One region of the Motilibacter aurantiacus genome, then DNA from elsewhere that is predicted to be linked to it. Evidence: riboswitches for the same ligand, from Rfam matches in the RefSeq annotation. Region 1 holds a riboswitch; each other region holds the start of a gene.
What was found. A riboswitch is a leader RNA that binds a small molecule or an ion and turns the genes downstream of it on or off. The one in region 1 is predicted to bind cobalamin.
Positions count from the first base shown of each region.

Region 2: another riboswitch for cobalamin. It lies ahead of G9H72_RS07980 (cobalamin biosynthesis protein); the one in region 1 lies ahead of G9H72_RS15515 (ABC transporter substrate-binding protein).
Region 3: another riboswitch for cobalamin. It lies ahead of G9H72_RS07920 (putative cobaltochelatase); the one in region 1 lies ahead of G9H72_RS15515 (ABC transporter substrate-binding protein).

Region 1 is NZ_JAANNO010000009.1:11,603-21,528, forward strand. It holds gene G9H72_RS15480 (beta-glucosidase) at 1-1,186, shown strand, start outside; gene G9H72_RS15485 (GAF domain-containing sensor histidine kinase) at 1,367-2,617, shown strand; gene G9H72_RS15490 (cellulose binding domain-containing protein) at 2,708-4,321, opposite strand; gene G9H72_RS23095 (GGDEF domain-containing protein) at 4,698-5,861, shown strand; gene G9H72_RS15500 (isocitrate lyase/PEP mutase family protein) at 5,939-6,721, opposite strand; gene G9H72_RS15505 (dihydrofolate reductase family protein) at 6,841-7,437, shown strand; gene G9H72_RS21820 (ArsR/SmtB family transcription factor) at 7,868-8,242, opposite strand; cobalamin riboswitch at 8,318-8,501, shown strand; gene G9H72_RS15515 (ABC transporter substrate-binding protein) at 8,537-9,547, shown strand; gene G9H72_RS15520 (FecCD family ABC transporter permease) at 9,622-9,926, shown strand, end outside.
Region 2 is NZ_JAANNO010000003.1:359,212-369,137, forward strand. It holds gene cobN (cobaltochelatase subunit CobN) at 1-1,659, opposite strand, end outside; gene G9H72_RS07975 (cobyric acid synthase) at 1,656-3,203, opposite strand; gene G9H72_RS07980 (cobalamin biosynthesis protein) at 3,200-4,186, opposite strand; cobalamin riboswitch at 4,260-4,417, opposite strand; gene G9H72_RS07985 (transporter substrate-binding domain-containing protein) at 4,617-5,489, shown strand; gene G9H72_RS07990 (amino acid ABC transporter permease) at 5,508-6,326, shown strand; gene G9H72_RS07995 (amino acid ABC transporter ATP-binding protein) at 6,323-7,213, shown strand; tRNA gene G9H72_RS08000 (tRNA-Arg) at 7,224-7,296, shown strand; gene G9H72_RS08005 (M14 family zinc carboxypeptidase) at 7,606-9,926, shown strand, end outside.
Region 3 is NZ_JAANNO010000003.1:343,078-353,003, forward strand. It holds gene cobM (precorrin-4 C(11)-methyltransferase) at 1-524, opposite strand, end outside; gene cobI (precorrin-2 C(20)-methyltransferase) at 521-1,261, opposite strand; gene G9H72_RS07910 (cobyrinate a,c-diamide synthase) at 1,258-2,625, opposite strand; gene cobO (cob(I)yrinic acid a,c-diamide adenosyltransferase) at 2,622-3,236, opposite strand; gene G9H72_RS07920 (putative cobaltochelatase) at 3,236-5,368, opposite strand; cobalamin riboswitch at 5,431-5,606, opposite strand; gene G9H72_RS07925 (trimeric intracellular cation channel family protein) at 5,782-6,480, shown strand; gene G9H72_RS07930 (sulfotransferase family protein) at 6,416-7,183, opposite strand; gene G9H72_RS07935 (PadR family transcriptional regulator) at 7,339-7,926, shown strand; gene G9H72_RS07940 (ABC transporter ATP-binding protein) at 7,923-8,660, shown strand; gene G9H72_RS07945 (FtsX-like permease family protein) at 8,657-9,926, shown strand, end outside.

The DNA of each region.
Region 1 (9,926 bases):
GGGCGTCCCGTTCCCGCTCCCCGTCGCCCCGATCTCGGTGCGCTGGACGGGCACGCTCACCGCGCCGAGCACCGGCACGTACGGCCTCTCGCTCTCGAGCCTCGGCACCGCGAAGCTGTACGTCGACGGCCGGCTGGCCCTCGACAACCCGGCCACCACGTACGGCACCAGGACGGTGCAGCTGCCGCTGACCGCGGGCAAGTCCGTCAAGGTCCAGGTCGACTACACCACCGACGCGCCGAACCAGTTCGACGGCTCGCTCAACGACCAGCCCGGTGCCATGGTGCGCCTCGGCTGGACGCCGCCGGCGGACGTGCTCTCGCCCGCGATGAAGGAGGCGGCGGCGCTCGCGAAGAAGTCCGACGTGGCCGTCGTCGTCGCTCGCGACTACACCGGTGAGGGCGCCGACCGGGGCAGCCTCACGCTGCCGCAGGACCAGGACAAGCTCATCCGCGCCGTGGCCGCCGCCAACCCGAGGACGGTCGTCGTGCTCGCGACCAGCGGCGCGGTGACGATGCCGTGGCTGTCGAAGGTCCCCGCGGTCATCGAGGCGTGGTACGGCGGGCAGCAGCAGGGCAAGTCGGTCGCCAAGGTGCTCTTCGGCGACGTCAACCCCTCGGGCAAGCTGCCGGTCACCTTCCCCGCCTCCGAGGCGCAGCCCACCCGCATGGGCGTGCAGCCAGCGTTCGACGACATCGACGAGGTCAACCCGACGGTGACCTACGCCGAGGGCCTGAACATCGGCTACCGGGGCTACGCCAAGAACGACCTCGAGCCGCTCTTCCCCTTCGGCTACGGCCTGTCCTACACCCGGTTCGACTACTCCAGCCTCTCGACCCGCGGCATCGACACCCGCCACAAGGGCAAGGGCCACGCGGACGACGTCGCCCGCGTCAAGCTGCGCGTCCGCAACACCGGCGAGCGCGCGGGCACCGAGATCGTGCAGGTCTATGTGGGCAAGCTCCCGGGCAAGGCCGCGAGCCCGGTCAAGCAGCTCGCGGGCTACGCCCGGGTGACGCTGCAGCCGGGCAAGAAGTCCACGGTGACGATCGACCTGGACGAGCGCGCGCTGCAGTACTGGGACGCCGGCGCGGACCGCTGGGTGACCCCGGCCGGCGACGTCCCCGTGTTCGTCGGGACGTCCTCCGCGGACGCCCGCCTCACCGGGACGATCACGGTCGAGTAGCGGGACATCCTCCCCTGGGGCAGGGGCCGGCGAGCTCGCCGGCCCCTGCCCTCGTCCCGTCTCCCTTCGCGGGCTGATCGAGCCGCCGTCGGGTGAGCACCCCGAGCACCCGGTTGGGCTAGCACGGTCTCGGAGGGGCCGCCGATGAGACGGGCGTACTAGAACGTTCGGGGGAAGCTCATGTCCACACTTGTCGACGCCGGGAACGGCGGCGAGGTCGACACCGTCGCCGAGGCGGGCCGTCTGCAGGCGCTCGACGCGTACGCGGTGTGCGGCACGGCACCGGAGCAGGCGTTCGACGACATCGCCTCCCTCGCCGCGGACCTCTGCGGCGCTCCGATCGCGCTGGTCAGCCTGGTGGGCCGGGAGCAGGTGTGGTTCAAGGCGCGGCACGGGCTCGAGGTCGCGTCCGCAGGCCGCGAGTCCGTCCTCTGCCCGCTGGCCCTTCGCGGCACCGATCTGGTGGAGCTGCCCGACCTGACGCTGGTGGAGGAGTACGCCCGCAGCCCGCTGGTGGTCGGCGAGCCGCACGCACGGTTCTACGCCGGCGCGCCGCTGCTCACGGCCGACGGCCACGTGATCGGGTCCCTGTGCGTCCTGGACTCCGTCCCGCGCCGGCTCACGGACGCGCAGCGGCGCGGCCTGCGCACGCTGGCCTCGCACGTCGTCGTGCAGCTGGAGCTGCGCCGGCGCGTCTGCCAGGAGGCCGTCGCGAACGACCGGCTCCGGCGCGCGGACCAGCTCAAGAGCGATTTCCTCGCCCGCATCACCCACGAGTTCCGCACCCCGCTGACCTGCATCACCGGCTACCTGGAGCTGCTGGTGGCCGGGGGCCTGGGCCCGGACGAGGTGGCCGAGTCCCTGCACGTCGTGCAGCGCAACTCCGCCCGGCTCACCGGGTTGGTCGACGACGTGCTCGCGGCCTCCCAGCTCGGCGGCGCGGCGCCGGCGCCCGAGCGCACGGTCGAGGACCTGTTCGACCTCGCCGCGGAGGCCGTGGCGAAGCACGCGGGGACGGCTGCCCGCCGAGGGGTGGCCCTCGAGCTCGCTGCGCCTCTCGGGCCCTCCGAGCCCTCCATGGCGTACGTGCGGGGCGACCGGGTGGGGCTGGCCTGCGCGCTCTCCCGCGTCGTCTCCAATGCGGTGCTCTACACCCCGGCGGGAGGGTCGGCCACGGTCAGCGTCACCGTCGAGGCGGACCGCTGCGCGGTCTCCGTGACGGACACCGGCGTGGGCGTGCCCGCGGACGAGGTCGCCGAGGTGCTCAAGCCCTTCTGCCGCGGCCGCTACGCCGACGAGCGGCAGGTCCCGGGGGCGGGCCTGGGCCTGCCCCTCGCGGCGGCGACCGTGCAGGCCCACGACGGCAAGCTCACGTTCGACAGCGTGCACGGCGCCGGCACGACGGTGACGATCGCACTGCCGCGCGCCTGACCCCACGCCCGGTCCCCGCGGGGCCCGCGGCCGGCACGCCGAGGCCCCGCCACGCGGAGGGGCGGGGCCTCGGCCGTGCGGGTCAGCCGGTCAGCTGCAGACGCTGCCGTTGAGCGCGAAGGCCGACGTCCCCGTCGAGGCCCCCGTCGCGGTGAAGCTGATCGTGGCGGACTTGCCGGGCTGGATCGACGCTCCCGACCTGACGGTGACGTTCCCGGCGGTCTGGCTGACCGTCCCCGGCCAGGCCTTCGTCACCTGCGCGCCGGCCCCCAGGTCGAACGCGAGCGACAGCCCGGTGACCGGCTTCCTGCTGGTGTTGGTCACCACGACCTGCCCGCTGAAACCGCCGTTCCAGGAGGTGGCGCGGTACGTCGCGGTGCACGACCCGCCGCCGGTCCGCTCCTGGCTGTAGAGCCAGTCGAGCATGGTGGTGTTGAGGTACGTCGGCACCCACGACCAGTGCGCGTTCTGCGGGGTCGTGCCGCGGGTGTAGGCCGTGAGCAGGGTGTGGCTGCCCGAGGCCTGCGCCGCGTCCCACTGCGCCCGGGCGAGCGCGTCCGCCTGGGCGACCGGCAGGTTGCCCGCCCACTCGGCGCGGGTCGTCGCCGCGCCCGCGGCCTCGATCGCATTGACGAGCGCCAGCGAGCCGTTGGTGTAGTTCACGGTCGCGTCGTCGACCGAGTGCGTGGCCCAGATCGGCACGTCGACGAGCGCGGGCATCGCGGCGGTGCTGCCGGTCGCCGCCACGGTGAGGGCCGCCGCGAACTTCGTCGGGTACTTGGGCAGGATGTCGAAGGTGCCGATCCCGCCGAGCGAGAGGCCGGTGAGGTAGACCCGGTCGGGGTCGACCGGGTAGTCGGCCATGACCTCGTCGACCGTCTCCAGCAGCGCCTGCTGGACCGCAGGCGTGGTCCACGCGAGACCGGCGGGCACCTGCGGCGAGAGCACGAAGCTCGGGTTCTCCGCCTGCCGGGCCGGTGCCGCGAACGCCGTCGCGATCTGGTTGCCCGTGATCTGGGTGAGGTTGTTCGGCCCGCGCTCGCCCGCTCCGTGCAGTGTGACGACGAGGGGATAGAGCGCCTTCCTGCCAGGCCGCTCGTCGTAGGGCTCCGGGGTGTAGAAGCGGTAGTTCAGCACCTGGCCGGCACTGCTGGTGCTCGACAGCGCGGCGAAGTCGTCCACGACCGGCGTGATGACGCTCGTAGCGGTGACCGCCGCCGATGAGCTCTCCAGCTCGACCCGGCCCCTCCCGTCCAGGACGTCGGCCACCTGGGTCACCGAGTAGGACAGCCCGTAGGGGCTGTTGATGCCTCCCGAGTACTGCAGCGCCCCGGCCGCGGGCCCGGTCGAGCCGAGCTCGAGGATGAGGTACCTGCCCTTCGTCCCCTGGGCGGCGGGCTCGGGCTCGTCGTTGACGTACGCCCGCAGCACCGGGCGCGTGGCACTGGTGACGGCCCCGTTGACCGTGGAGGCCCGGGTGCCGACCACGCGGAAGGCGGACGGGTCGATGGTGGCGCCCTCGAGGTCGACCTTGGAGGAGTACTCGATCGCCACCGCGGTGATGAAGTGCCCCAGGGGCAGCGACTCGGTGATGATGTCGGCGTCGACCGGGCCGGGGCCAGCGGCCGACGCCGGCCCGGCCAGCGGCACCGCGGACAGCAGCGCGGCGGCGGTGAGAGCCCCGAGGGCTCGCAGCGTGTTCACATGTCACCTCGACGTTGAGGGAGGAGCGGACGCGACGGCCGGGGCCCGGCACCAGGCCCCGCCGAACTCGGCGGAGGGAGGGGCAGGTCGTGCGCGGGCGGAGTCGTCGCGCTGAACGTAGAGAGCCCGCGAAAGCGGTGTCAACCGTCCAGATCTGGACGAATAGGCGGATGCACGGCCTGGAGCCCCCGGCCGACCGCAGTGGCCGCCTGGGACGCGGACCCACCACCCCCACTGTGTAATCACGTGCGGGGAGCACCTCTGGAGAAGCGGGCCGGTGTCCGGGCCACTACCCTGGCGAGGACGTCGGCAACGCGCGCGCCGACCGCCCGCACGCCCTGCCCAGCCAGGGCGCGACGACGATGGGATGAGCTGCGTGACGAGGTCGGACGCCTCCCAGCCCGCCACGTACGACCCGGTCACCACTCTCGCACGGCTCGAGCGGCTCTCCTGGTTCGGCGGCGTCGCCCGGCGACGGTCGGCCGCCTCCGTGCTCGTCGGCACCCTCGTCATCGCGATCGTCACGGTCGTGGTCGCGACGGGCCTGAACGCCGCGGGGATGTCGCTCGTCGCCCCGTTGTGGACCCAACTGCTGGGCTGGCCCCTCCTCTACGCCTCCCGGTCCGAGCCCGTGCAGCGGTTCCTCGGCGGCGGGCGCCTGGACAACCGCGAATGGCTGCGGGCCGTGACCGGCAACGCCCTGTTGCTGTTCGTCATCCTCCCGACCGGCCTGTCATTCCTGCTGCCGCTGGGTGCGGTGATGATCGCGAGCGTCCACATCGGCTGGTCCGGCGCGCGGGCCTGGTGGGCCAACGCGCTGTCCGCCACCCTGACCACGGTCCTCGGCCAGGCCTGCGTGCACCTCGGCGTCGGCCCCGAGGGCGACTTCGTCGACAACGCGGACCTCGCCTCCGGGGTTGCGCTCATCCTGGGCCTCGCAGCCATCGCCAACATGGCTCTGGTCGCCGCCCGGCAGGAGGCCGACCAGTCCCTGATCGACGCGGAGCGCCAGGCCCGGCAGGAGGAGCTGCGCCACGCCGCCACGCACGACGCGCTGACCGGGGCGCTCAACCGGGCCGGCCTGTACGAGCGGCTCGGGACGGCCCTGCCCACCGCCGCGCCGGACCACGGGGTGGCGGCGCTCTACGTGGACCTCGACCGCTTCAAGCCGGTCAACGACCGGCACGGGCACGCGACCGGGGACCGGCTGCTGGCCGTGGCGGCCCAGCGGCTGAAGCGGGTGCTGCGCCCGCAGGACGCCCTCGCCCGGGTCGGCGGCGACGAGTTCGTCGCGGTGCTCGTCGGTGTGGGGGCCAACGCGGACGTCAGGGCGGTCGCCGCGCGCGCGGCCGCCGCCCTGCACGAGCCGTTCAACCTCGACGGGACCGTCGTCGCCGTCTCCGCCAGCCTCGGCCATGCCCTCACCCACGACCCCGCCACCACCGCCGACGAGCTGCTGGGCGAGGCCGACCGGGAGATGTATGCGGCGAAGGGCCGAGCCCCTGCGGCCCGGCCCCTCGCCGACGGGCCCCGTCGCTGACGCCCGCGAGCGGGCCGGGCACCCGCCGCTCGTCCGGCGGCGCGGGCACGGGCCGTCCGGTGCCCGAAGGCCTTCGGCTAGTTGAGCATCCGGGTCCCCGCAGGCAGCACGCCCCCGTTCACCACCTCGGCGGCAGCGTCCTGCAGCGCCGTGAGGGCGACGCGCTGGGTGAACGGGCCGGCAGAGACCCGGGCCACCCCGAGCTCCTGCAGCTCACGGGTCGGCAGCGACGCACCCGGGACGCTGATGACGCTGAGCTTCTGCGGGCCGAGGGCGTCGACGAGAGCGCCGATCTCCTCGCGCGCCACCACGCCGGGGACGAAGACCACCGGTGCGCCGGCCTCGAGGTACGCCTTGCCGCGCCTGATCGCCTCCGCCAGCGAGGCGGCCCGGTCGCTGCCGGCCGGAGCGCGGAGGAACGCGTCGGTCCGTGCGTTGAGCACGAACTCCACGCCCGCGTCCCGCCCGGCGCGCAGGACGGCCTCGACGTTCGCCACCGCCTCGTCGAGGGGACGCAGCTGGTCCTCGAGGTTCCCGCCGACCGCACCGGCTGCCAGCGCGCGCCGCGCGGTCTCGCCCGCGTCGCCGTACCCGGCCTCGAAATCCATCGTCACGGGGAGGTCCACCGCTCGGCAGATGCGCCGGACCATGTCGAGGTGGAGCTCGAGCGGGATGTTCTCGCCGTCCTCGTAGCCGAACGTGGCGGCGATCGAGTGGCTGGCCGTCGCGAGGGCGCCCACGCCGGGCACGCCCGCCACGACGCGGGCGGACACCACGTCCCAGACGTTCGCGAGCACGAGGATGTCGGGCGCGGTGTGCAGGTCGAGGAGGGTACGGGCCTTCGTGGGGAGATCGGTCATGGGAGCCTCTGTATCGCGGCGGGCCCGGTCGCGCAAACGAGTTGCGTCCCTGCGTGACTGCGGCCACGCCGGCTCGTCACAGCACTCGTCGGGTGCGACACCGAGGAGGAGGATCTTTCGTGGGCAAGCTGGTCGTGGTCGAGAACATGTCGCTGGACGGGGTGGCCCAGTCCCCGGGACGCGCGGACGAGGACCCGCGTGACGGCTTCCAGCGCGGTGGATGGGCGTCCACCTGGTTCGCCACCGACCCGGAGGCGGCCCGGGCCGCGATGGGCGGCCGGCACGAGACGACCGCACTGCTGTTCGGCTCACGAACCTACCTCGACCTGGTCGGCCACTGGCTCTCCACGCCCGGCCCGAACCCCTTCGCCGACATCCTCCGCTCGATGCCCAAGCACGTCGTCACCTCCACCCTGCCCGACCCGCTGCCCCACCCCAACTCGCACGCGCTGCGCGGCGACCCCGCCGTGACGGTGGCCCGCCTGAAGGACGAGGCCGCCGGCGAGATCGTCGTGCTGGGCAGCATCCGCCTCGTCCACGCGCTGACCGCCGCGGGCCTCGTCGACGAGTACCTGCTCACGGTGCTGCCGGTCGTGCTGGGCGGCGGGCTGCGGCTCTTCGACACGGTCCCCGTCGAGCTGGAGACGGTAAGCAGCAGCACCTCGCCGCGCGGGGCGGTGACGGCGACGTACCGCCCCGTGCGGCGCGGCTCCTGACCGTCCGCTCTTCGGGCCGTCAGCCCCGGCCGGCACGGAACCGGCGCTTCGCCGCGTACATCGCCTGACGAGCGGGACGGACAGGCAGGCCTGGACGCCCAGCCGGTCGGCCGTCGCGGCGACGGCGGGCCACCTGGTGTCCCTGCCCAGCGCCAGGGACTCGACAGGGGCGCATGCCGGCCGTCGCGTCGCGGCAGGGCCCCTCCTGCCGCTCGTCCTGCTCCAGCTCGACGCCTCGTCGCTCGTCTCGTGCACCGCGTCCGACCGTGAGCCGTTGACGGCCACCACCCCGACGTCCAGCGGAGCGTGGGCGTGCGGCACACAATTCACGACCCGTACGAGAAGGCGACGGCGTTCCTGGGACTTCCGGGGGGAGCCACCCCGGCCACGGTCCTCGAGGTACTGCTCGTACGCCGCGGCGCGCGCCCGCTCAGTGCGCGTGCGCTCCGAGGGCCGCTCCCGGGTTGACGCCGGCCAGCAGCTCGCCCAGGGCCGGGTCCTGCAGCTCGTAGTACGCCACGCGGCCCTCCCGCCGGACCGAGACCGCCCCTTCGGCGCGCAGCAGGCGGAGCGCCTGCGACACGGCGGTGGGCGTCATGTCGACGGCCACCGCGAGGTCGGACACGCACACCGGGCCGGCGCGGGAGATCGCCAGCAGCAGCGCCAGCCGACCGGGGTCCGCGACGAGCGCGAAGCGGGCCGCGGCGCGGCGCACCCCGTCCCGGTCCCCCACCGCGGCGATCGCCGCACAGGCCCGGTCGGCGTCGATGACGGAGCCGGCGGCAGAGGCGGGCACGAGGTGCACCGGGCCATCGTGCCAGGCAGCCCCACGGAGACATCTGTCCGCCTGCTCACACTTGCAGTCGAAGCAGCAGCCTGGCTAGGGTCACCCCGCCGCGGTGCTCGGGAAGCCGGTTCGATGCCGGCGCGGCCCTCGCCACTGTGATCGGGAAGCTCGTACGCCGTTGCCTCCGGGCAGCCACTGGGCGCTCATGCGTCCGGGAAGGTGGCGCACGCGCGTCTCACCCGTCAGCCAGGAGACCGGCCGCGGCACGGAAGAAGCCCGTCCACGAGGTGCTGGAAGGCGGTCCGCGGAAGCGTGCCCACTCATCGGTCGACTGCTACACGTATCGCCGCCGCAGCGTTCGCCCTGGCGTTCGCCCTGGCCGGCTGCGGCTCCGACGACGGCGCCGCCCCGGTCGCGGCCGCGCCGTCGCCCCCGCCGGCCGGCCCGGCAGCCGTGGACAACTGCGGCGTCGAGGTCGCTCCCCCGCAGGCGCCCGACCGGGTGGTCACGATGAACCAGGCGGCGACCGAGGTCATGCTCACGCTCGGGCTGGCCGACCGCATGGCGGGGACGGCGTACCTCGACGACGACGTCCTCCCCGAGCTGGCCGCCGACTACGCGAAGGTACCTGTGCTGGCGAAGGAGTACCCGTCCCGCGAGGCGTTGCTGAAGGCCGAATCTGACTTCGTGTACGCGTCCTACCCGAGCGCCTTCGAGGCCGATGCGGCGGGAAGCCGCGAGGAGCTGGCGCGCCTCGGCGTGGTGTCGTACCTCTCCCCTGCCGCCTGTGCGGACCGCGACGACGCCGATCCGCTGACGCTCGAGGACGTGTGGGACGAGATTCTCGAGGTGGGCACCGTGTTCGGCGTCCGCGACCGCGCGGAGCAGGTCGTCGCCGCGCAGCGGGCGACGGTCGAGAAGGCACGGGCCGGCCTGCGCAGCGCCGACCCGCTGCGGGCGCTGTGGTGGGACGGCGGCACGGACGCCCCGAGCGCCGGCGCGTGCTGCGGCGCCCCCGGAATGGTGATGGCGGCGCTCGGCGTCACCAACGTGTTCGGGAGCCTTCCCGGCGGCTGGGCCGACGCGTCCTGGGAGGCCGTCGTCAAGGCGGGACCGGACGTGATCGTGCTCGTCGACGCCTCCTGGGACACCGCCGCGTCGAAGCGGGCGTTCCTCGAGTCCGACCCGGTCACGCGCGAGCTGCGGGCCGTGGCCGAAGGCCGGCTCGTGACGGTTCCCTTCTCGGCGACCACCCCCGGGGTGCGCAACGCCGACGCCGTCGCCGAGCTGAGCGCCTCGCTCGCCGCGCTGCCGAGCGAGTGACAGCGGTCGAGGCGCGGCCGGGCACCCACCGGCTGGTACCCGGCGTCCTGGCCGCTCTGCTGGTCGGGTCGGCGATGTACGCCGTCACCGCCGGGCAGGCCGGCCTCTCGGTCGGCACCGTCTGGGACGTCCTCGCGCGCCACCTGGGGCTCGGGGACACGCCCGTCTCCCCGCTGCACGACGCCGTGGTCTGGGAGCTCCGGCTGCCGCGGGTGCTCACCGCAGCGGCGGTCGGGGCCGGGCTCGCGGTAGCCGGGGCGGTCCTGCAGACGCTGACCCGCAACCCGCTCGCGGAGCCGTACCTGCTCGGCGTCTCCTCGGGTGCTTCCCTGGGCGCCGTCCTCGTGCTGGTCGCCGGCGTCGGGGGCGGGGTGGTGTC
Region 2 (9,926 bases), on a different contig from region 1:
GCCCTCGCCCGGGTCGTTGACGATGAACGGGTAGACGAACGGCAGATCGCCCAACGCGGCGTCGGGGGCGCACTCGGCCGAGAGGCCGAGCCCCTTGCCGGGCAGCCACTCCAGCGTCCCGTGCTTGCCGAGGTGGATCACGGCGTCGGCGCCGAAGCCGCCGTCGTCCACCGACGACTCCAGCCAGCGGTAGGCCGCGAGGTAGTGGTGCGACGGCGGCAGGGCCGGGTCGTGGTAGATCGCGATGGGGTTCTCACCGAAGCCGCGCGGCGGCTGGATCATCAGCACGACGTTGCCGAACTGCAGCGACGCCAGCACGATGTCGCCGTTGTCGACGTAGAGAGAGCCGGGAGCCTCGCCCCACTGCTCGACCACGCCGTCGCGCAGCGGCTTCGCCAGGGAGCCGAACCAGCGTTCGTACGTCGGCAGCGGCACCCGAGCCGGCGCGGCCGCGAGCTGCTCCTCGGTCAGCCACTCGACGTCGTGGCCCCCGGCCGCGATGAGCGCGTGGATCAGCGCGTCGCCGTCCTCGGGGAACTCCCCCACCTGGTAGCCGGCGTCCCGCAGGGCGCTCAGCAGCCGCACGGCGGAGGCCGGGGTGTCCAGGCCGACCGCGTTGCCGACCCGGGCGTGCTTGGTCGGGTAGGACGACAGCACGACCGCGAGCCGCTTGCGCGCGTTCGGGACGTGCCGCAGCCGGGCGTGGCGCACCGCGATCCCGGCCACGCGCGCGGCCCGCTCCGGGTCGGCGACGTAGACCGGGGGGCCGTCGTCGTCCGGCGTCTGCTTGAAGGAGAAGGGCACCGTCACGAGGCGCCCGTCGAACTCGGGGATCGCGACCTGCATCGCGGCGTCCATCGGCGAGAGCGCCGCGTCGGACTCCTCCCACTGCGCCCGGGAGGTCGTCAGGGCGAGCCCCTGGATCACGGGGACATCGAGCGCCGCGAGCGCGCCGACGTCCCAGGCCTCCTCGTCCCCACCCGCCGACGCGTCCGCCGCGCGGGTCCCGCCGGCCGCCAGCACGGTCGTGACCACCGCGTCGCAGCGGCGCAGCAGGCCCATCAGCTCGTCGTCGACCGCGCGCAGCGATGCGCAGAACAGCGGGAGCGCGTTCGCGCCCTGGGCCTCGACCGCGTCGCAGAGCGTCTCGACGAACTCGGTGTTCCCCGACAGGGCGTGCGCCCGGTAGAACACGACCCCGACGGTCGGGCGGCCCTCGACGGACGCCCGCGACCGGAGCACGCCGAACTGCGGCATGGGCGCGGGCGGCTCGAACCCCTCCCCCGTCAGCAGCACGGTGTCGGACAGGAAGCGGGCGAGCTCGCGCAGGTTCGCGACGCCGCCCTCGCGCAGGTACGCGAGCGCTTCGGTGACCGCGCCGGCCGGCAGGGTCGACAACGCCTGCAGCTCGGCGTCGGGCACGGCCTCCCCGCCGAGCACCACCGTCGGCAGCCCGGCCGCGAGCACCGCGTCCAGCCCCTCCTCCCAGGCGCGGCGGCCGCCGAGCAGCCGGACGACGACCGCGTCGGCGCCGGCGAGCAGCCCGGGGACGTCCGCGGCCCCGAGCCGGGCCGGGTTGGCCGTGCGCCAGCCGGCGCCCGACGAGCGGGCCGCGAGCAGCTCGGTGTCGGCGGTGGAGAGCAGGACGGGGGTGATCACGGGTGCACCTCTGGGACGGTCACTTCAGGAGCTCCGGGTGGGACGAAGGGCAGGCCGGGTGGGCAGCCCTGCTCGATCAGGCGGAGCAGGGCGTCGGTGTCGAGGTGCTGCTCGACGAGGTCGCCGAGGACGTCGAGCCGCGCCTCGCGGGCGGCGGCGAACGAGGTGGCGGGCGCGGGCACGAAGCGGCGGCCGGCGGCGGCGGCGACGTCGGCGAGGAAGGCGCGGCGGAAGCCGTCGTTCTCCAGCACGCCGTGCCAGGTGGTGCCCCAGACGGGCCCGGCCCGGCAGCCCTCCGACCCACCGTCGTCGGTGCCGAACAGCGCGTCCCCGGACTGACGGGTGACGAGGCCGTGGTGGATCTCGTACGCCGACACCCGCTCACCGCTCGTCAGCGCGGTCCCGGTGGGCCGGCCGAGCGTCTTGTCCGGCGCGAAGCGGGTCGCGACCGGGAGCAGGCCCAGCCCCTCGACCGCGCCCGCGCGGCTCTCGACGTCGTCCTCGATGCGAGTGCCGAGCATCTGGTAGCCGCCGCAGATGCCGAGAACGGGCCGGCCGGCCGCCGCGCGCGCCGCCAGCGCCGCGGCGAGCCCGCGGCCGCGTGCCCAGGCCAGGTCGCTCACGGTCGCCCGGGAGCCGGGCAGCACCGCGAGGTCTGCGGCGAGGACGTCCTCGGGCCGGTCGGTGAAGGACACCTGCACCCCGGGCTCGAGCGCCAGCGCGTCCACGTCGGTCGCGTTGCTCACCCGTGGCAGCCGGACGACGGCCACCCGCAGCGGCTCGTCACCGACGGCCGGCCCGGCGAAGTCCGGCGCCAGGTCCATGCCGAGGGAGTCCTCGAGGTCGAGCCGCAGGCCGCGTACCCAGGGCAGGGTGCCGAGCACCGGGCGCCCGGTCAGGCCCCGGAGGATCTCCAGCCCTGGGGCCAGCAGCGCGGGGTCACCGCGGAACTTGTTGACCACGAACCCGGCGACGAGCGCCTGGTCGAGCGGGGAGAGCAGCGCCAGCGTGCCGTGCATGGCGGCGAACACCCCGCCGCGGTCGATGTCGCCGACCACCACGACCGGCAGGCCGGCGGCACGGGCCAGGCCCATGTTGGCGATGTCGCGGTCGCGCAGGTTGATCTCGGCCGGGCTGCCGGCGCCCTCGCACACGACGACGTCGAACCGCTCGCGCAGGCCGGCCAGGGCCTCCAGCGCGGTGCGGAGCAGCCGCGGCTTGAGGTCGCGGTAGCTCATCGCGTCGACCTCGGCCACGGGGCGGCCGAGCAGCACGACCTGGCTGTGCCGGTCGCTGCCCGGCTTGAGCAGGACCGGGTTCATGGCGGCCTCGGCCTCGACCCCGGCGGCGGCGGCCTGCACCGCCTGGGCACGCCCGATCTCGGCGCCGTCGGCGGTGACCCAGGAGTTCAGCGACATGTTCTGGGCCTTGAAGGGCGCGACCTTCACCCCACTGCGCGCGAGCCAGCGGCAGATCCCCGCGGTCAGGACGCTCTTGCCCGCGTCGGAGGTCGTGCCCGCGACGAGCAGGCCGCCGCCGGTCACGAGCGCCACCCCCGCAGGCACGCCCGGGCGACGGCCGCGCCGACGGCGAGCGCCAGCGCAGCGCGCTCGACGGCCAGCGAGAGCCGGGCGGCGCGCGCGACGTCGGCCACCCCGGGCGCGGGGCCGTCGCCGAGCTCGGGCCGGTCCTCGACGCGGCCGGCGTAGACGTTGCGCCCGCCGAGCCGGACGCCCAGCGCCCCGGCGAAGGCGGCCTCGCAGCGGCCGGCGTTCGGGCTGGGATGCGCGGCCCCGTCCCGGCGCAGCGCCCGCCACGCGGCCGCCGGCGAGCCCCCCACGAGGGGCGCGGCGGCGACGGCGAGCAGGCCGGTCAGCCGGGCGGGGGCCAGGTTGGCGACGTCGTCGAGCCGGGCCGCCGCCCAGCCGAACCGCTCGTGCCGGGGCGTGCGGTGCCCGACCATCGCGTCCAGCGTGTTGGCCGCGCGGTACGCCAGCAGGCCCGGCACGCCCGCCACCGCGCCCCAGACGAGGGGCGCGACGACCGCGTCGGAGGTGTTCTCCGCCACGGACTCCACCGTGGCGCGGGCCAGGCCCGCGGCGTCCAGGGCGGACGGGTCCCGCCCGCACAGGTGCGGCAGCCGGGCGCGGGCGGCGCCCAGGTCCCCCGCGACCAGGGAATCGCTCATGGCGCTCGCCTCGCGACGCAGCGTGGTGCCGCCGAGGACGGCCCAGGTCGCGGCGGCGCAGAGCGCCAGCCGGAGCGAAGCCGGGGCGGAGCCGAGCCGGCGGTCCAGCAGCCGGGCCGCGGCGTACGTCCCTCCCACGCAGGCCAGGGCGTAGGCCGAGCCCCGCAGCCGCGACGGCGCCCAGACCCGGCTCTCGAGCGCGCCGGCGGCCCGGCCGAAGGCGGCGACGGGATGCCCGCGCCGGGGGTCGCCCACGAGGCGGTCCACAGCCGCGCCGGCCAGCAGGCCGAGGGGCAGCACGACAGAGGGACGCGCCCCGGGACGTGGGCGTGCGAGCACGCAGAGCCTCCTCGCGCCGAGGTGTCCACGCCTCGATCGGCCGGTCGGTGCCGGGTCCGGCACCGAGGGCTGGAGTCTCCTGGCTCCCGGGTCGACGCTCGCCCCCGGCCTTCCCGCCGTCGCCGGCCGTGGCCCTGGTGCGCACGGCCGCGGGCTCCCGCCCGGGCCTTGCGTGGAGGTCTGCTCTCCGGTCACAGTGGCGGGACCGCACCGGAGTCGCACCGGCTTCCTCCACCACCCTCGCCCGCTACTCCATCATGCGGGGGCGAGCCCGTCAAAGCCGCTGGGCGTGACGGAGCCTCGGCGCACGGTGGCGACCCGATCTCGTAACAATGCCGAAACTGTCCTGCCGCAGCGACCGTGTTCCATCTGCCTGCTGCCCGGCGGGCCGATACCCTCGCCGCGCCTGAACTTCTGGAGGACACGCACGATGATTCGCAACGGCCGGCGCACGACGACGATGGGCGCCCTGGTCGCCGCCGCGGGGCTTCTCCTCGCCGGCTGCGGCGGCGGCGACGACGAGACCACGGACACCCCGGCCGCCCCGGCACCCACCGGCGCGGTCAGCAACGCGCCGACGACGCCGGACGTGGAGCTGGTCAGCGACGGCAAGCTCACCGTCTGCACCTCGCTGCCGTACGCCCCGTTCGAGGCGAACGTGGACGGCAAGGTCCAGGGGCTGGACGTCGACCTCATGGACCTGGTCTCCGCCCAGCTCGGGGTCACCACGGAGATCCGCGACACCGGGTTCGACGGCATCCAGTCCGGCGCCGCCCTGAACGCCGGCCAGTGCGACATCGCGGCCGCCGGCATGACGATCACGCCGGAGCGCCAGCAGAGCATCGACTTCAGCGACCCCTACTTCGACGCGAACCAGGCGCTGCTGTCCAAGAAGGGCAGTGGCATCACCTCGCTCGAGGCGGCCGAGGGCAAGAAGCTGACCTCCCAGGAGGCGACCACGGGCGAGAAGTACGCCCGCGACGCCGGCCTGGACCCGGTGTCGGTCGGTACGCCCGACCTGCAGTTCAACGCCCTCAAGGCGGGCCAGGCCGACGTGGCCATCCAGGACCTGCCCGTGGTCAGCGAGTGGCTCAAGGACCCGGCCAACGCCGACTTCGAGATCTCGGCCACCATCGAGACCGGCGAGCAGTACGGCTTCGGCGTCAAGAAGGGCAACACCGCCCTGCTCGACGTGGTGAACTCCGTCCTCGAGGGCGCCCGCACGGACGGCACGTACGACGAGATCTACAGCAAGTGGATCGGCGAGGTGCCCTCGGCGGCCGCCACGCCGGCCGCTGGCTGACAGGAGCACGCAGCACAGATGGCAACGACGAGCGCGCCCGCGCGCCGCTTGACGCGCAGACAGCGGCGCCGGGTGTCGCTCGGCCTCCAGTACGCCCTGCTGGTCGCGCTGGTGCTCGCCTTCGCGTTCCTGGCCGACTGGGGGACGCTGAAGGAGAACTTCGGCAACACCGACCTGGCCCGGGAGATGTTCCCGGACGTCATCACGACGGCGATGGTCAACACGGTCAAGTACACCGTGTTCGGCTTCCTGCTCGGCCTGCTGCTGGGCCTCGTGCTGGCGCTCATGCGGCTGTCGCAGATCCGGGCGTACCGGGCACTGGCCGGGCTCTACATCGAGATCTTCCGCGGGCTGCCGGCCCTGATCATCTTCATCTTCATCGGGTACGGCGTCCCGTTCGCGTTCCCGGGCTGGCAGATCCCCGGCGGGCTGACCGGGCAGGTGACCCTGGCGCTGGGGCTGGTCTCCGGGGCGTACATGGCCGAGACGGTCCGCGCCGGGCTGCAGGCCGTGCCGCGCGGGCAGACCGAGGCGGCACGCTCGCTCGGCATGTCCTCCGGCCGCGCGATGGTCTCGATCGTCATCCCACAGGCCTTCCGGATCATCATCCCGCCGCTGACCAACGAGCTCGTCCTGCTGCTGAAGGACTCCTCGCTGGTCTACGTGCTCGGCATGACCCTCGAACAGCAGGACCTGACCAAGTACGGCCGCGAGATCACGCAGGCCAACTTCAACAGCACCCCGCTGCTGGTGGCCGGGATCTGCTACCTGGTCCTGACCGTCCCGTTGAGCTACCTGGCCCGTCGGCTCGAGGCAAGGCAGGCGAAGGCACGATGACCGCGACAACCCCCGTACGCACGGCGACCGGTGGCCGTCCCCCCGTCATCGCGATCCGCGACGTGCACAAGTCCTTCGGCCAGAACGAGGTCCTCAAGGGCATCGACCTCGAGGTCCAGGCGGGCGAGGTCGTCTGCGTCATCGGGCCGTCCGGCTCCGGCAAGTCGACGCTGCTGCGCTGCGTCAACCTGCTCGAGCAGCCCACGTCGGGCACGGTGCACGTCGAGGGCATCGAGGTCACCGACCCCGACGTCGACATCGACGCGGTCCGGCGCCGGATCGGCATGGTCTTCCAGCAGTTCAACCTCTTCCCGCACCTCACGGTGCTGGACAACCTCACCATCGCCCAGCGCCGGGTGCTCAAGCGCAGCAAGGCCGAGGCCGAGCAGGTCGCCCGGGCCAACCTCGAGCGGGTCGGGCTCGCCGACCGCGCCGACGCGTACCCGGCGAAGCTGTCCGGCGGGCAGCAGCAGCGCGTGGCCATCGCACGCTCGCTCTCGATGAGCCCGGACCTCATGCTCTTCGACGAGCCGACCTCGGCGCTCGACCCCGAGCTCGTGGGCGACGTGCTCGCCGTCATGCGCGGCCTCGCGGCGGAGGGGATGACGATGCTCGTCGTCACCCACGAGATGAGCTTCGCCCGTGAGGTGGCGTCCCGGGTCGTCTTCATGGACGGCGGGGTCGTCGTGGAGGACGGCCACCCCGACCAGGTGATCGGCAACCCGCAGCACGCGCGCACCCGGACGTTCCTGTCCCGGGTGCTCGACCCGGCTGCGGCGTCGCTCGGCGAGGGGCCGGCCGGGGCCCCGGACCCCGCGGCTGCGGCGCTGACCGACGGTGCCGTCGCTCCGCGGGTGGGCTTCGAGAAGGGGCCGGGCCTACCCTGACGGAGCGCGAGCGCCCGTAGCTCAGCGGATAGAGCAGCGGACTTCTAATCCGACGGTCGCAGGTTCGACCCCTGCCGGGCGCGCCCACGGCCTTCCTCCTGCGGGAAGGCCGCTCCCGGCGATCCCTCGGGGCGGTGACGGGCCTCGCGGCGGCGACCCTTCGAGCGAACCGTGTTACGTGTCTTTTACTTCGCGCTTCAGCCGTTCCGGCCTCGGCGGCGTCCTTGACAGGGACAATTCCTGCGGGCTAGGAATTCGGCACGCATCGGGCGACCGCCACCGCCGCCGGGTGAGTGCGCAAGCCCCTGACCCACGTCGCGCCCGCCCCCGGGCACCCCAACAGCTGCGGCCGCTCGTGCGGCCCCGGACAACATCACCAGGAGGTCGGGCACGTGAGAGCCCGTTCCGTTCGACTCCCGCTGCTGGCGGGCGTGCTGCTCGCCGGGCTGCTGGTCCCGATGACGCAGCCGGCCGAGGCAGCCATCACTCCGCCCTGGTGCGGCACCCCGAGCGCCGACGCGGCCGCCAGCCTCCCCACCGGGGCCCCTGGGGACCCGGCCGGCAGCTTCCCGCACATCCCGTACTACGCCGTCGGGTGCACCCTCGAGCGCATCGCCGCGCAGAGCAACGGCCGCATGACCGTGGAGGTCATCGGCGAGTCCGCGCTCGGCCGCCCGCTCTACGGCGTCGTCATCAACGCGTTGGAGACCAAGCAGCAGCGCGACGACTACCGGGCGTGGACCAGGGTCCGCAAGCAGATGCTGGAGGACCCGGCGAAGGCCCAGGACCTGGTCGACGCGGCCGGCCCCCGGATCAAGACGCCCATGGTGATCCAGGGCGGCATCCACGGCAACGAGTTCGAGGGCGTCGACGCCGCCATGGAGCTCATCGAGAAGTACGCGACGACGCCGTACGGCCAGGACCCCGAGGTCGACCACGCCCTGGACCACCTGGTCCTGGTCTTCAACCCGATCCAGAACCCGGACGGGCGGGTCACCGGCCTGCGGCCGAACGGCAACGGCTTCGACCTCAACCGGGACTACCTGTCCCAGACGCAGCCGGAGACGATCGCGTCGATCGACCTGCAGAAGGAGTGGCTCGCCCCCGAGCTGCTCGACCTGCACGGCTACGTCGCCCCCGCCCTCATCGAGGGGACGACCAAGCCGCACAACCCGAGCGTCGAGTACGACCTCTGGATCAAGTGGAACCAGCCGCGTGTGGCCGCGAACGTCGCCGCCATGGACGCCGCCGGCTTCGAGACGACCATCCCGGTCACCGAGTGGTGCTCCGACGGTGACTTCCCGAGCACGACGACCGGGCTCTGCGCCAACGGGCGGCCCCCAGGCCCGGCCGAGGCCGAGGGCTGGGACGACTGGGGCCCGTTCTACACCGGCATGTACGCCCAGCAGATCGGCCTCGACGCCTCCACGATCGAGATGTGCTGGACGCCCTTCGACATCTGCGGTGGCCGCATCGGCGCCAAGAACCAGCAGGTCGTCGTCGTGGAGTCGACCATGGGCTTCGTCGCGGACAACCGCAGCGCGATGCTCCACGACCAGCTCGAGATCCTGGTCCGCAACGACACCAACGCGCCCCGGCCGGAGTGCTGCCCGGCGCCGTACGACGTCGACAACAACTGGATGGGCGAGTACGGCGAGGGCTACCTCATCCCGATGGGCACCGGGCAGCGCAGCGAGGCCGAGGCCAACCGGCTGGTCGAGTGGCTGCTCTACAACGACATCGAGGTGCAGAAGACGACGCGTCCCTACACCTACGGCGACACGACCTACGCCGCCGGCTCCTACGTCGTCCCGCTGGCCCAGCCGCGGCGCGGGCTCGCCGACACCGCGCTGTCGATCGGCGTCGACATCTCCGACCGGATCAACCAGCTGTACGCGTCCCCGGCCGCGTGGAGCCACGGCTACCTCTGGGGCGCCGACGTCGTCCCGGTCCCGCGCGGCACCGCCCTCCCCTCGGCGGTGAACAAGGTCCGGACGCCGAGCCTGCTCGGCGGCGGGGTGCAGGGCGGCAGCGCCGACTACTACGCGCTCGAGATCGACTCCCCCACGGCGGTCCGGTTCCTCAACGACCTCGTCTCCGACGGGGAGCTCCGCCCCAAGCTGGCCCTCGGCCCGGTGCAGGCCACGACCGGCACGCTCGCCGCGGGCTCGATCGTCCTGCCGGCCGGCCGTGAGGCTCGCCGGACGCTGGACGCGCTCGCGAAGCGGACCGGTCTCGAGTTCCAGCCGGTCAAGGCGGCGGGCGTCCCGGCGCTGGACGACGTCGACCGCTCCCCGCGCATCGCCGTGCTGACCGGCAGCCTCGACCAGAGCGTCTGGTCGCTGCGCAACCTCGGCTTCACCGCCAACCCGGTATCGACCGCCATGCTCAACGGCACGACCAACCCGCTCGACAGCTACGACGTCGTGTTCAACGCCGGCACCGCGTTCCCGGGCAACACCGCGGCGAACGCCACCGCACGGGCGCGGCTCGCGGCCTTCTTCGCCGCGGGCGGCGGCTACATCGGCGCCGGGACGGCCGGCGCGGGCTTCCTGACCAGCGGCGGCCAGGTCACCGGCCTGACCGCGACGGCGCGCACCGGCGGCGGGCGCAGCGGCATCGTCTGGTGGGACAACACCGGCGGCGCGAGCAGCGTCATCACCGGCGCGTACCCCGCCAGGGACACGGCGATGATGGACCCGCCCACCTGGCT
Region 3 (9,926 bases), on a different contig from region 1:
TGCCCCGAGCGGGCCGCGGACAGGAAGAGCGCCATCGTCGTCCCGTGGCGGGCGAAGTCGCGCGTCTCCTCCCCGGCGGGCATGGGGGTCTTGCCTCCCCCGAGCCGCGTCAGGATCACCGACTGGGCGACCTCGGGAATCGTCAGCTCGCGCTGCACGATCGCTGCCACTGCGCTGAAGGCGCTGACTCCGGGCACGATCTCGGTCTCGAGGCCGAGCTCGCGACAGCGGTCGAGCTGCTCCTGGACCGCGCCCCACAGTGCCGGGTCGCCGGAGTGGATGCGGGCGACGCGCAGCCCCTCGGCGAGCGCGCGCTGGTAGAGCGGCAGCACGCCCTCCATCGGCAGCTGCGCCGAGTCGACGACCTCCGCCCCCTCGCGCACGTGCTGCAGGACGTCCTCGTGAACCAGGCTGGCGGCCCAGATGACGATGTCCGCTTCGCCTATCGCGCGCGCGGCGCGGAAGGTCAGCAGGTCCGCGGCGCCCGGCCCGGCGCCGACGAAGGTGACCTTTCCCCGGCTCACAGCTTCCCTCCACGTCCGGTGTGACGACGGGCCGGCGCGACCACCGTCGACAGGTACGGCGCCTCGACGCCGTGCTCGACGTCGGCCAGCGGCCGGACGTCCTCGTCGGGCAGGCCCATCGCGGCCCCGAAGACCGCGTCGTCGAGCCGTCCGGCGGCGCGCAGCGCCTCGACGACCGCCGGCAGGTGGCGGCCTCCCTTGTAGGCGACCACCGTGTCGAAGCTCGCCAGTGCCGCTTCGTAGGCCGGCAGGCCCGCGGTCAGCGGCAGCAGCGCCAGCGACTCGGTCCCCTCGCAGAGGACCGTGCCGCTGCGGGACGCGAGGTCCTGCATCGCGGTGATGCCGGGGACCGTGCCCACCTCGACCCCGGGCACGAGCGTGCGGACGGTCGCGGCGAGGTAGGCGAACGTCGAGTAGACGTTGGGGTCCCCGATGGTCGCGAACGAGACGGTCGAGGCCCCCGACGCGAACGCGTCGGCGACCGCGCGGCCCGCCGCGTCCCACGCCTCCTCGCGCCGCGCGGTGAGCCCGCCGCGGTCGCTGAGCGCGAAGACCGCCCGCCGCACCTTCGACGCGTCGACGTGGCGGCGCACGACCTCCTCGGCCCGTCCCACGACGTCGTCACCCATGACCGGAACGAGCACGACGTCGGATTCCTGCATCACGCGTACTGCTTTGACCGTGACCAGCTCCGGGTCGCCCGGCCCCACGCCGACACCGACCAGCCGCGGGGTCATGCAGCGGCCTCGACGCGGGCGGCGAACTCGGTGAAGCGGCGGGCGAGCTTGGGGGCGCCGGCCCAGTGGACGTGCAGGTACGACGCGTGCACGCCGCCCTGCACGAAGCCCTCGGAGGAACCCGCGCGCCACTGCCACGCGGGCAGCTGCCCGGCGGGCGGGCTGCAGGCGGTGCGGTGGAACTCGTGCCCCCGCACGCGCTGCCCCTCGACGGCCAGCGAGTTGTCGCTGACCGCGACGGCGTCCCGGTAGCCCAGGGTCAGGTTGCCCGTCATCCGGGCGTCGATGTCGAGCACGCCGCACATCGGCTGCCCGTCCAGGGCCTTCGCGAGGTAGAGCAGCCCGGCGCACTCGGCGGCGACCGGCGCCCCCGACGCCGCGAGCCGCGACACCGCCGCCCGCAGCTGCTCGTTCGCCGAGAGCTCCGCGGCGTACATCTCGGGGAAGCCGCCGCCGACGACCAGGCCGGCGGTGCCCTCGGGCAGGGTCTCGTCGCGCAACGGGTCGACGTGCACCACCTCGGCCCCGGCGGCGGTCAGCAGCTCGGAGGTCTCGGCGTAGGAGAAGGTGAACGCGGCCCCGGCCGCGACAGCGATGCGGGGGCGGCCACCGGCCGGCTCCCCGATCGCGACTCGCGGGTCCCAGGGCGCGTCGCTCAGCCCTCCCGCGCTGCGCGCCACCTCGAGGACGCCCTCGAGGTCGACGCAGGCCGACACCAGCTCGCCGAGCGCGCGCACCGTCGCGACCGAGGCCGCGCTGCGCTCGGCGACGGGGACGAGGCCCAGGTGGCGCGAGGGCGCCGAGATCGCGTCCGAGGGCGGCAGGCACCCCAGCACCGGGACGCCGATCTCCTCGAGCGCCTGGCGCACGATCTCCTCGTGCCGCTCGGAGCTGACGCGGTTGAGGATGACCCCGCCGATGCGGACGTCGGGGTCGAACGTCGCGAACCCGTGCACGAGGGCGGCGGCGGACCGCCCCTGCGCCTTGGGGTCGACGACGAGGACGACGGGCGCCCGCAGCAGCTTGGCGATGTGCGCCGTCGACGCCAGCTCGCCGTGGCCGGTCGCGCCGTCGTACAGGCCCATCACCCCCTCGACGACCGCGAGGTCGGCACCGGCGGCGCCGTGCAGGAAGAGCGGCACCATGCGCTCGGGGCCGCAGAGGTAGGCGTCGAGGTTGCGCCCGACCCGCCCCGCCGCCAGCCCGTGGTAGCCGGGGTCGATGTAGTCCGGGCCGACCTTGTGCGGCGACACGGCGAGCCCGCGGCTCGCGAACGCCGCCAGCAGCCCGGTGGCCACCGTCGTCTTCCCATGGCCGCTCGACGGCGCCGCGACGACGAAGCGCGGGACGGATCCGCTGCTCACCACTCGATCCCCCGCTGCCCCTTCTGGCCGACGTCCATCGGATGCTTCACCTTCGTCATCTCCACCACCAGGTCCGCGGCCTCGACCAGCCGTGGGTCGGCGTCCCGTCCGGTGATGACCACGTGCTGGGCCCCGGGGCGGTCGCGCAGCGTCGCCACGACGTCGTCGACGTCGACCCAGCCCCACTTCATGGGATAGGTGAACTCGTCGAGCACGTAGACCTTGTACGCCTCCGCGGCCAGGTCGCGCTTGACCTGCTCCCAGCCCTCACGGGCGTCGGCCGCGTGGTCCTGCTCGGAGCCGGCGCGCTGGATCCACGACCAGCCCTCGCCCATCTTGTGCCAGGCCACCGGGGCACCCTCGCCGGTCTGCTCGTGCAGCCGCCCGAGCGCGCGGAAGGCGGCCTCCTCGCCGACCTTCCACTTCGCCGACTTCACGAACTGGAACACACCAATCGGCCATCCCTGGTTCCAGCCGCGCAGGGCGAGGCCGAAGGCAGCAGTCGACTTCCCCTTCATCTCACCGGTGTGGACGACGAGGAGGGCACGGTTGCGGCGCTGACGCGTGGTGAGGCCGTCGTCCGGGACGCTCGTGGGCTTGCCCTGCGGCATCAGGCCGCTCCGCGCACGTCGCGCACGAGCCCGGCCAGCGAGTCCGCGGCGAGCTCCTCGAGCCGGATCGCCGGGCCGCCGAGGCGGGCGGCGAGCTCGACGGCCAGGCCGAGGCGTACCGGCCCCGACTCGCAGTCCACGACGACGCTCGCCACGCCCTGGGCCGCGAGCAGCCCGGCGGCCTGCGCCGGGTCACCCTTCGTCGTCTGCCGGCCGTCGGTGACGACCACGAGGAGCGGCCGGCGCCGCGGGTCCCGGACCCGCTCGACGCGCAGCACGTCGTGGGCCCTGAGCAGCCCGGCGGCCAGCGGGGTGCGGCCGCCGGTCGGCAGCGCCTCGAGCCGCGTGGCCGCTGCCTCGACCGACCACGTCGGCGGGAGGGCCACCTCGGCACCGCGCCCGCGGAACGTCACGAGCCCGACCTTGTCACGTCGCTGGTAGGCGTCAAGCAACAGCGAGAGAACGGCGCCCTTGACCGCGCCCATCCTTTGTCGAGCTGCCATCGAGCCCGAGGCGTCGACGCAGAAGAGCACGAGGTTGGACTCGCGCCCCTCGCGGACAGCCGCGCGCAGGTCGTCGCGCGCGAGCACCAGCCCCCGGCCCACGCGGCCGCGGGCGCGCTGCTGCGGGGCGGCCGCCTGAAGGGTCGCGGGCAGGTGCAGGGCGGTGACCTTGCCGGCGGGCCGCTGCGCCCGGACGGTGCGCCCTCCGCTGCCGCGCGTCGCCGACCGACGGCCCGCCACCCCCTCGCCCACTCCGGGGACGTGGAGGGTGCGCACGCGGTACGGCGCGGTCGCGGTGGCCACGGGCTCGGGCGTGGCCGGGGCGGCGGCGTCACCGGCCGACTCACGCTGATCATGAGGCTTTCCGCGCGACACGCCGGTGTCGCCGCTGAGATCCCCATGATCACCGCTCGCGGCGGAGCCGGGGGGCGGGGCCGGAGGTGTCGGGGACGAGGGGGTGGCCTCGGGGCCCGGCGCCGCACTGTCGGGGCCGGCCCCCGGCGGGGGCGCCGCGCCCGACGCGTCCACGCCCCCACCGGGCCCGTCTTCGTCCGGCCCGTCGTCGTCCGGCCCGTCGTGTTCCGGGCCCTCGGGCGAGCCCTGCTGGGCCGCGTCGAGCGCGTCGTCGAGCGCGTCCTCGTCCAGCCCGGGGGCGTCGAAGGGGTTGCGGCGGCGGCGGTGCGGCAGCGCGAGCAGGGCGGCCTGGCGGACGTCCTCGGGGAGCACCTCGTCGCGGCCGTGCCACGCCGCCAGGGCGACGGCGGTCCGTGCCGTCACCAGGTCGGCGCGCAGCCCGTCGACGTCGAAGGCCGCGCAGACGGTGGTCACCTGGCGCAGGGCGGCGTCGGACAGGACGACGTGCGGCAGCCGCTCGCGGGCGGCGACGATCCGCGCGGCGAGGGCGGCGTCCGCCGAGACCCACCGGGCGGCGAACGCGGCGGGGTCGGCCTCGTACGCCAGCCTGCGGCGTACGACCTCGGCCCGCTCGCCCGGCTCGCGGGTGGCGCGGACCTCCACGGTCAGCCCGAAGCGGTCGAGCAGCTGCGGGCGCAGCTCGCCCTCCTCCGGGTTCATGGTGCCGACGAGCAGGAAGCGGGCGGCGTGCGACACCGAGACCCCCTCCCGCTCGACGTGTGCGCGTCCCATGGCGGCGGCGTCCAGCAGCAGGTCGACCAGGTGGTCGGAGAGCAGGTTGACCTCGTCGACGTAGAGCAGGCCGCGGTGCGCGGCGGCGAGCAGCCCCGGCTCGTACGCCTTGACCCCCTCAGCGAGCGCGCGCTCGAGGTCGAGCGAGCCGACGACGCGGTCCTCCGAGGCCCCCACCGGGAGCTCCACCAGAGCGGCGGGCCGGTGCGCGCCGGGGACGCCGGGCTCGTGCGGCCCGTCGGGGCAGGCGGGGTCCGGCGCGGCCGGGTCGCAGGAGAACCGGCAGCCGGTGACGACGGCGACCGCGGGCAGCAGCGCGGCGAGCGCGCGCACGATGGTCGACTTGGCGGTGCCCTTCTCGCCGCGGACGAGCACGCCGCCCACCGCCGGGGAGACGGCGTTGAGCAGCAGGGCCAGCCGCAGGTCGTCGAGGCCGACGACGGCGGAGAACGGGTACTGGGTCGAGGCGGGCGCGGCGGTCATCGCCGCCGCCCCGACAGCGTGACGCGCATGCCGCGGTTCCTTCCCTCGGGTTTCCACGCCCGAAGTTCCGGTCGGCGACGGCGGGAGTAATCCTGGCTTCCGGATCGGCGCGCGGCCCCGGCCTTCCAACCGCCGGAGCGACCGTGGCCGTGCGTGGGGCCTTGCTCCCCGGTGACAGTGGCGGGACCGCGCCGGAATCGCACCGGCTTCCTCCACTGCCGTCGCAGTGCAGGGGCATCCTATGCGTCCGCCCGACCGCCCCCCGGCTGCCCGGCCGCCCCCCGTCCGAGAGCGGGCACCTCGTGGGCGTCCAGCGGCGAGAGGGTGCCCTCCTGCCGACGCGCCGCGGGCCACCCGAGGGGCTGGCGCGGGAGGCAAGCGGCCGACGGGGCCCGCTGCGGCAGGCTGTGCCCGTGGACACCCTCGACGCGGGCGACGCGCAGCACGCCCTCGAGCTCGCCGGGATCGTCGCGTTCGCGCTGTCCGGGGCCACGCTGGCGATCCGCAAGGGCTTCGACGTCGTCGGGATCGTGCTGCTCGCGCTGCTGACCGCGCTGGGCGGCGGGGTGATCCGGGACCTGCTCATCGGCGCCACGCCACCGGCGGCCTTCCGCGACCTCGAGCTGCTCGTCCTGCCCGTCGTCGCCGCGCTGGTGGCGATGGTCGCGCACCCGCTGATCAACCGGGCGTTCCGCGTGGTGCTGCTGCTCGACGCGGCGGGGCTCGCGCTCTTCAGCGTGACCGGGACCCTGCTCGCGAGCGAGGCCGGCCTCGACCCGGTGCAGGCGGCGTTCCTCGGGGTGGTCACGTGCGTCGGCGGCGGGGTGCTGCGCGACGTGGTCGCCCGCGAGACCCCCGTGCTGGTCCGCGCCGACAGCGACCTGTACGCCGTCCCCGCCGCGCTCGGCGCCGGGCTGGTCTCCACGCTGGAGAATCTCGGGGCCTACACGCCGACGGCCGGGCTGCTCGCCGCGTCGGCGGTCTTCCTGCTCCGTGTTGCGGCGATGGCGTTCGACTGGCGCGCCCCGGTCGCCCGGCAGCCGGCGGCTACGCCCCGCGCGCGCCGGCCCCTGCGCAGGCGGCCGGGGCGGCAGCCCCGTCGGGGGCGGTAGCGAACTCCTCGGCCAGCGGGGCCAGGACGGCATCCACGGAGGCGAGCGTGGCGGCGTCCCACTGCCGCCACCCCCCTCCGTGCGGAGTGCAGACGTGCCCTTCGTGCATCAAGGTTCGCCGGTCGGCATCGGTGGACAGCGGGGCTACGGTCGTGCCCGGTACGCCGCCGGCCCCATCGGCTCCGGCGGCGGCGCACGCCCGCACCGCCGCACCGGGGTCCACCGCCATCCCGGCGGCCGCGGCCACCTCCACGAGCACGTCCTCGGGCGCGGTCAGCAGCCGCTCGTAGCCGACCATCACCGCGCCGGAGTCGCGCCACCAACGGACGTTGTCGAGGTTCACGCGCCACCGGCGGGAGGCGAGCACCTCTGCCGGAGGCTGCCCGAACGCCCGGGAGAACGAGTGCAGCACGTCCCGCCAGTCGCGGACGGTGCACACCGGCAGGAGCCGGCCGTCCAGGAGCGGCGACCAGTCGCCGCCCTCCGGGATGGCCGGCGTGTGGTGCGCCTTCCCGACGGCGACGCCCATCGCCTCGACGAAGGACCACGCGGGGCCGGCGAGGAGCGGGACCTGCCCGGGCTCGACGTACCCGATGCGCCGCCCCGTGTTGGCCAGCTCCACGTACTCCCCGAGCAGGTTGTAGAGCAGGGTCGAGCCGGAGCGGTACCCGCCCGCGGACAGCAGGACCAGCGGCTGCGGCACGGCGTCTCCTCAGGTCGTCGGCCCGTGGAGTGTGACGCAGCACGCAACGGCGGCCGATCCCAGGAATCGCCTAGCGGGGAACTTCCCGGCCCTGGACCCGCCGCTGCATACGGGGTATACCTGGAGTGCCATACCGAGTATGCAAGGGAGCGCCCATGTCCGTCCGGCAGAGCCTGCTCGCCCTCCTCGAGGAGGGCCCCAGCTACGGCTACCAGCTGCGGTCAGCCTTCGAGGAGCGCACCGGGTCCACGTGGCCGCTCAACGTCGGGCAGGTCTACACGACGCTCGCCCGGTTGGAGCGCGACGGCCTCGTGGAGCCGGACTCGACCGACGGCGAGGGCCACGTCTTCTACCGGATCACCGACTCCGGCCGGGCAGAGGTGGCGACGTGGTTCGCCAGCCCGGTGGAGCGCACCTCGCCCCCGCGCGACGAGCTGGCGATCAAGCTGGCGCTCGCGGTCACCGTGCCCGGCGTCGACGTGCGGGGCGTCATCCAGGCCCAGCGCACGGCCACCCTCCGGGCGCTGCAGGACTACACCCGGCTCAAGGTGCGCGCCGGGGACTCGGACCTGGCCTGGACGCTCGTCCTGGACTCGCTCGTCTTCTCCGCGGAGGCGGAGGTCCGGTGGCTGGACGCCTGCGAGGCGCGGCTGGCCCGGGCCGCGGCGGAGGCCCGCGACCGGTCGACGACCGCCCCCGCACTCCCCACGAAGGACAGCCAGCCGAAGGAGGCACGCCGATGAGCGACACGCAGGGAACCGCGCCCGTGCTCGAGCTGCGCGACGTCCGCCGGGTGCACGGCACCGGCGACAACGTCGTGCACGCCCTGCGCGGCGTCTCGCTCGCGGTCCGCCCGGGCGAGCTCGTCGCCGTCATGGGCCCGTCCGGCTCCGGCAAGTCCACGCTGCTCACCATCGCGGGGGGGCTCGACAGCCCCACCGGCGGCGAGGTCGTGGTCGAGGGGACCGCCCTGTCCACGCTGGGCCGCAAGGGGCTCGCGGCCCTGCGGCGGCGCTCGCTCGGCTACGTCTTCCAGGACTTCAACCTGATCCCGGCGCTCACCGCTGCCGAGAACGTCGCGCTCCCCCGCGAGCTCGACGGTGCGCGCGCGAAGGCGGCGCGCGCCGACGCGCTCGTGGCCCTGGAGGAGGTGGGGCTGGCCGAGCTCGCCGACCGCTTCCCCGACGACATGTCCGGCGGCCAGCAGCAGCGGGTCGCCATCGCGCGCGCCCTCGTGGGCCAGCGCCGGCTCCTGCTGGCCGACGAGCCGACCGGCGCCCTGGACTCGGAGACGGGCGAAGCCGTTCTCCGGCTTCTGCGTTCGCGAGTCGACGCGGGAGCGGCCGGGGTCCTGGTGACGCACGAGGCGCGCCACGCCGCCTGGGCCGACCGGGTCGTGTTCCTGCGCGACGGCGTCGTCGTCGACGAGACGGGCAGCTCGCCCGGCGCGGACGTGCTGCTGGAGGCCGGCCGGTGACGGCGTACGCACCCCCTCCCGTCGCCGCGGCGCCCGAGGAGGCCAAGCGCGGGCCGCGGGTCGGCCTGGCGGCAGCCCTGCGCATCGCGCGTCGCGACGCCCTGCGGGCGAAGGGCCGCAGCTTCCTGATCGTCGCGATGGTAGCCCTGCCGGTGATGGCGCTGGCGTTCGCGGCCGTGGCCTGGCGCACGGCCGAGCTCAACCCCGACGAGCAGCTCGACCGCCAGCTGGGGCAGGCCTCCTACCGCTTCCTGTCCTGGTCCTCCGACGGCTCGTCGATCACCCAGACCCCCGACGGCGACGTGGGGAGCTACTCGGCCGCACGGGACGGCGAGCCCGTCGACATCGAGGCGCTCGTGCCTACCGGGGCCCGGGCACTGACCGAGACGTCGGACTCGGTGACCGTGCGCACGCGGACCGGCCTCGGCTCGGTCGGCTGGACGGAGACCGAGGCGGCGGACCCGGCGATGGCGGGCCGGTGGGCGCTCGACTCGGGCCGCGGACCGCAGGCGGCGGGCGAGGTGCTGCTGACCCCGAAGCTCGCCGACCGGGCGGGGCTGGCCGAGGGCGACACCCTGACCGTCACCGAGCCCGAAGCCGCCTTCACCGTCGTGGGCATCGCCCATCGGCTGGCCGACCCGCACGCGCAGGAAGTCGTCGCGCTGCCGGGGGCACTCGCGGAGGCGACGGGCAACCCGGGCTTCCGCCGCCCGCTGCAGAGCCTGTGGGTCGTGGACGCCCCCATCACCTGGGACCGCATCCTGGAGCTGAACGAGCTCGGCGTCGCCGTGCTCTCCCGTGAGGTGGCGGAGAACCCGCCGCCGCGCTCTGAGGTGCCGTTCTACGCCGACCCCGACAACGCATGGGCCAACAGCAACAGCGAACTGGCGTTCACCATCCTCGCTATCACCGTGGTCGTGGTGCTCGCGTGCCTCGAGGTGATCCTGCTCGCCGGCGCGGCCTTCGCGGTCGGTGCTCGGCGGCAGGCCCGGACGCTCGCGCTCGTGGTGGCGGTCGGCGGTGACCGGCGTGACGCCCGGCGCGTGGTCCTCGCGGGCGGGCTCGTCCTCGGGCTCGTGGCCGGCGCCGTGGGGGTCGTCCTCGGCTGCCTGCTGGCTCTCGCCGCGGTCCCGGTGCTGCACCACGTCGGCTCCGACACCGGCCGCTACGACCTGCGCCCGCTCGAAGTGCTGCCCATCGTGCTCGTCGGCGTCCTGACCGGAGTCCTCGCCGCCGTCGTGCCGGCCCGCGCCGCCGCCCGCCAGG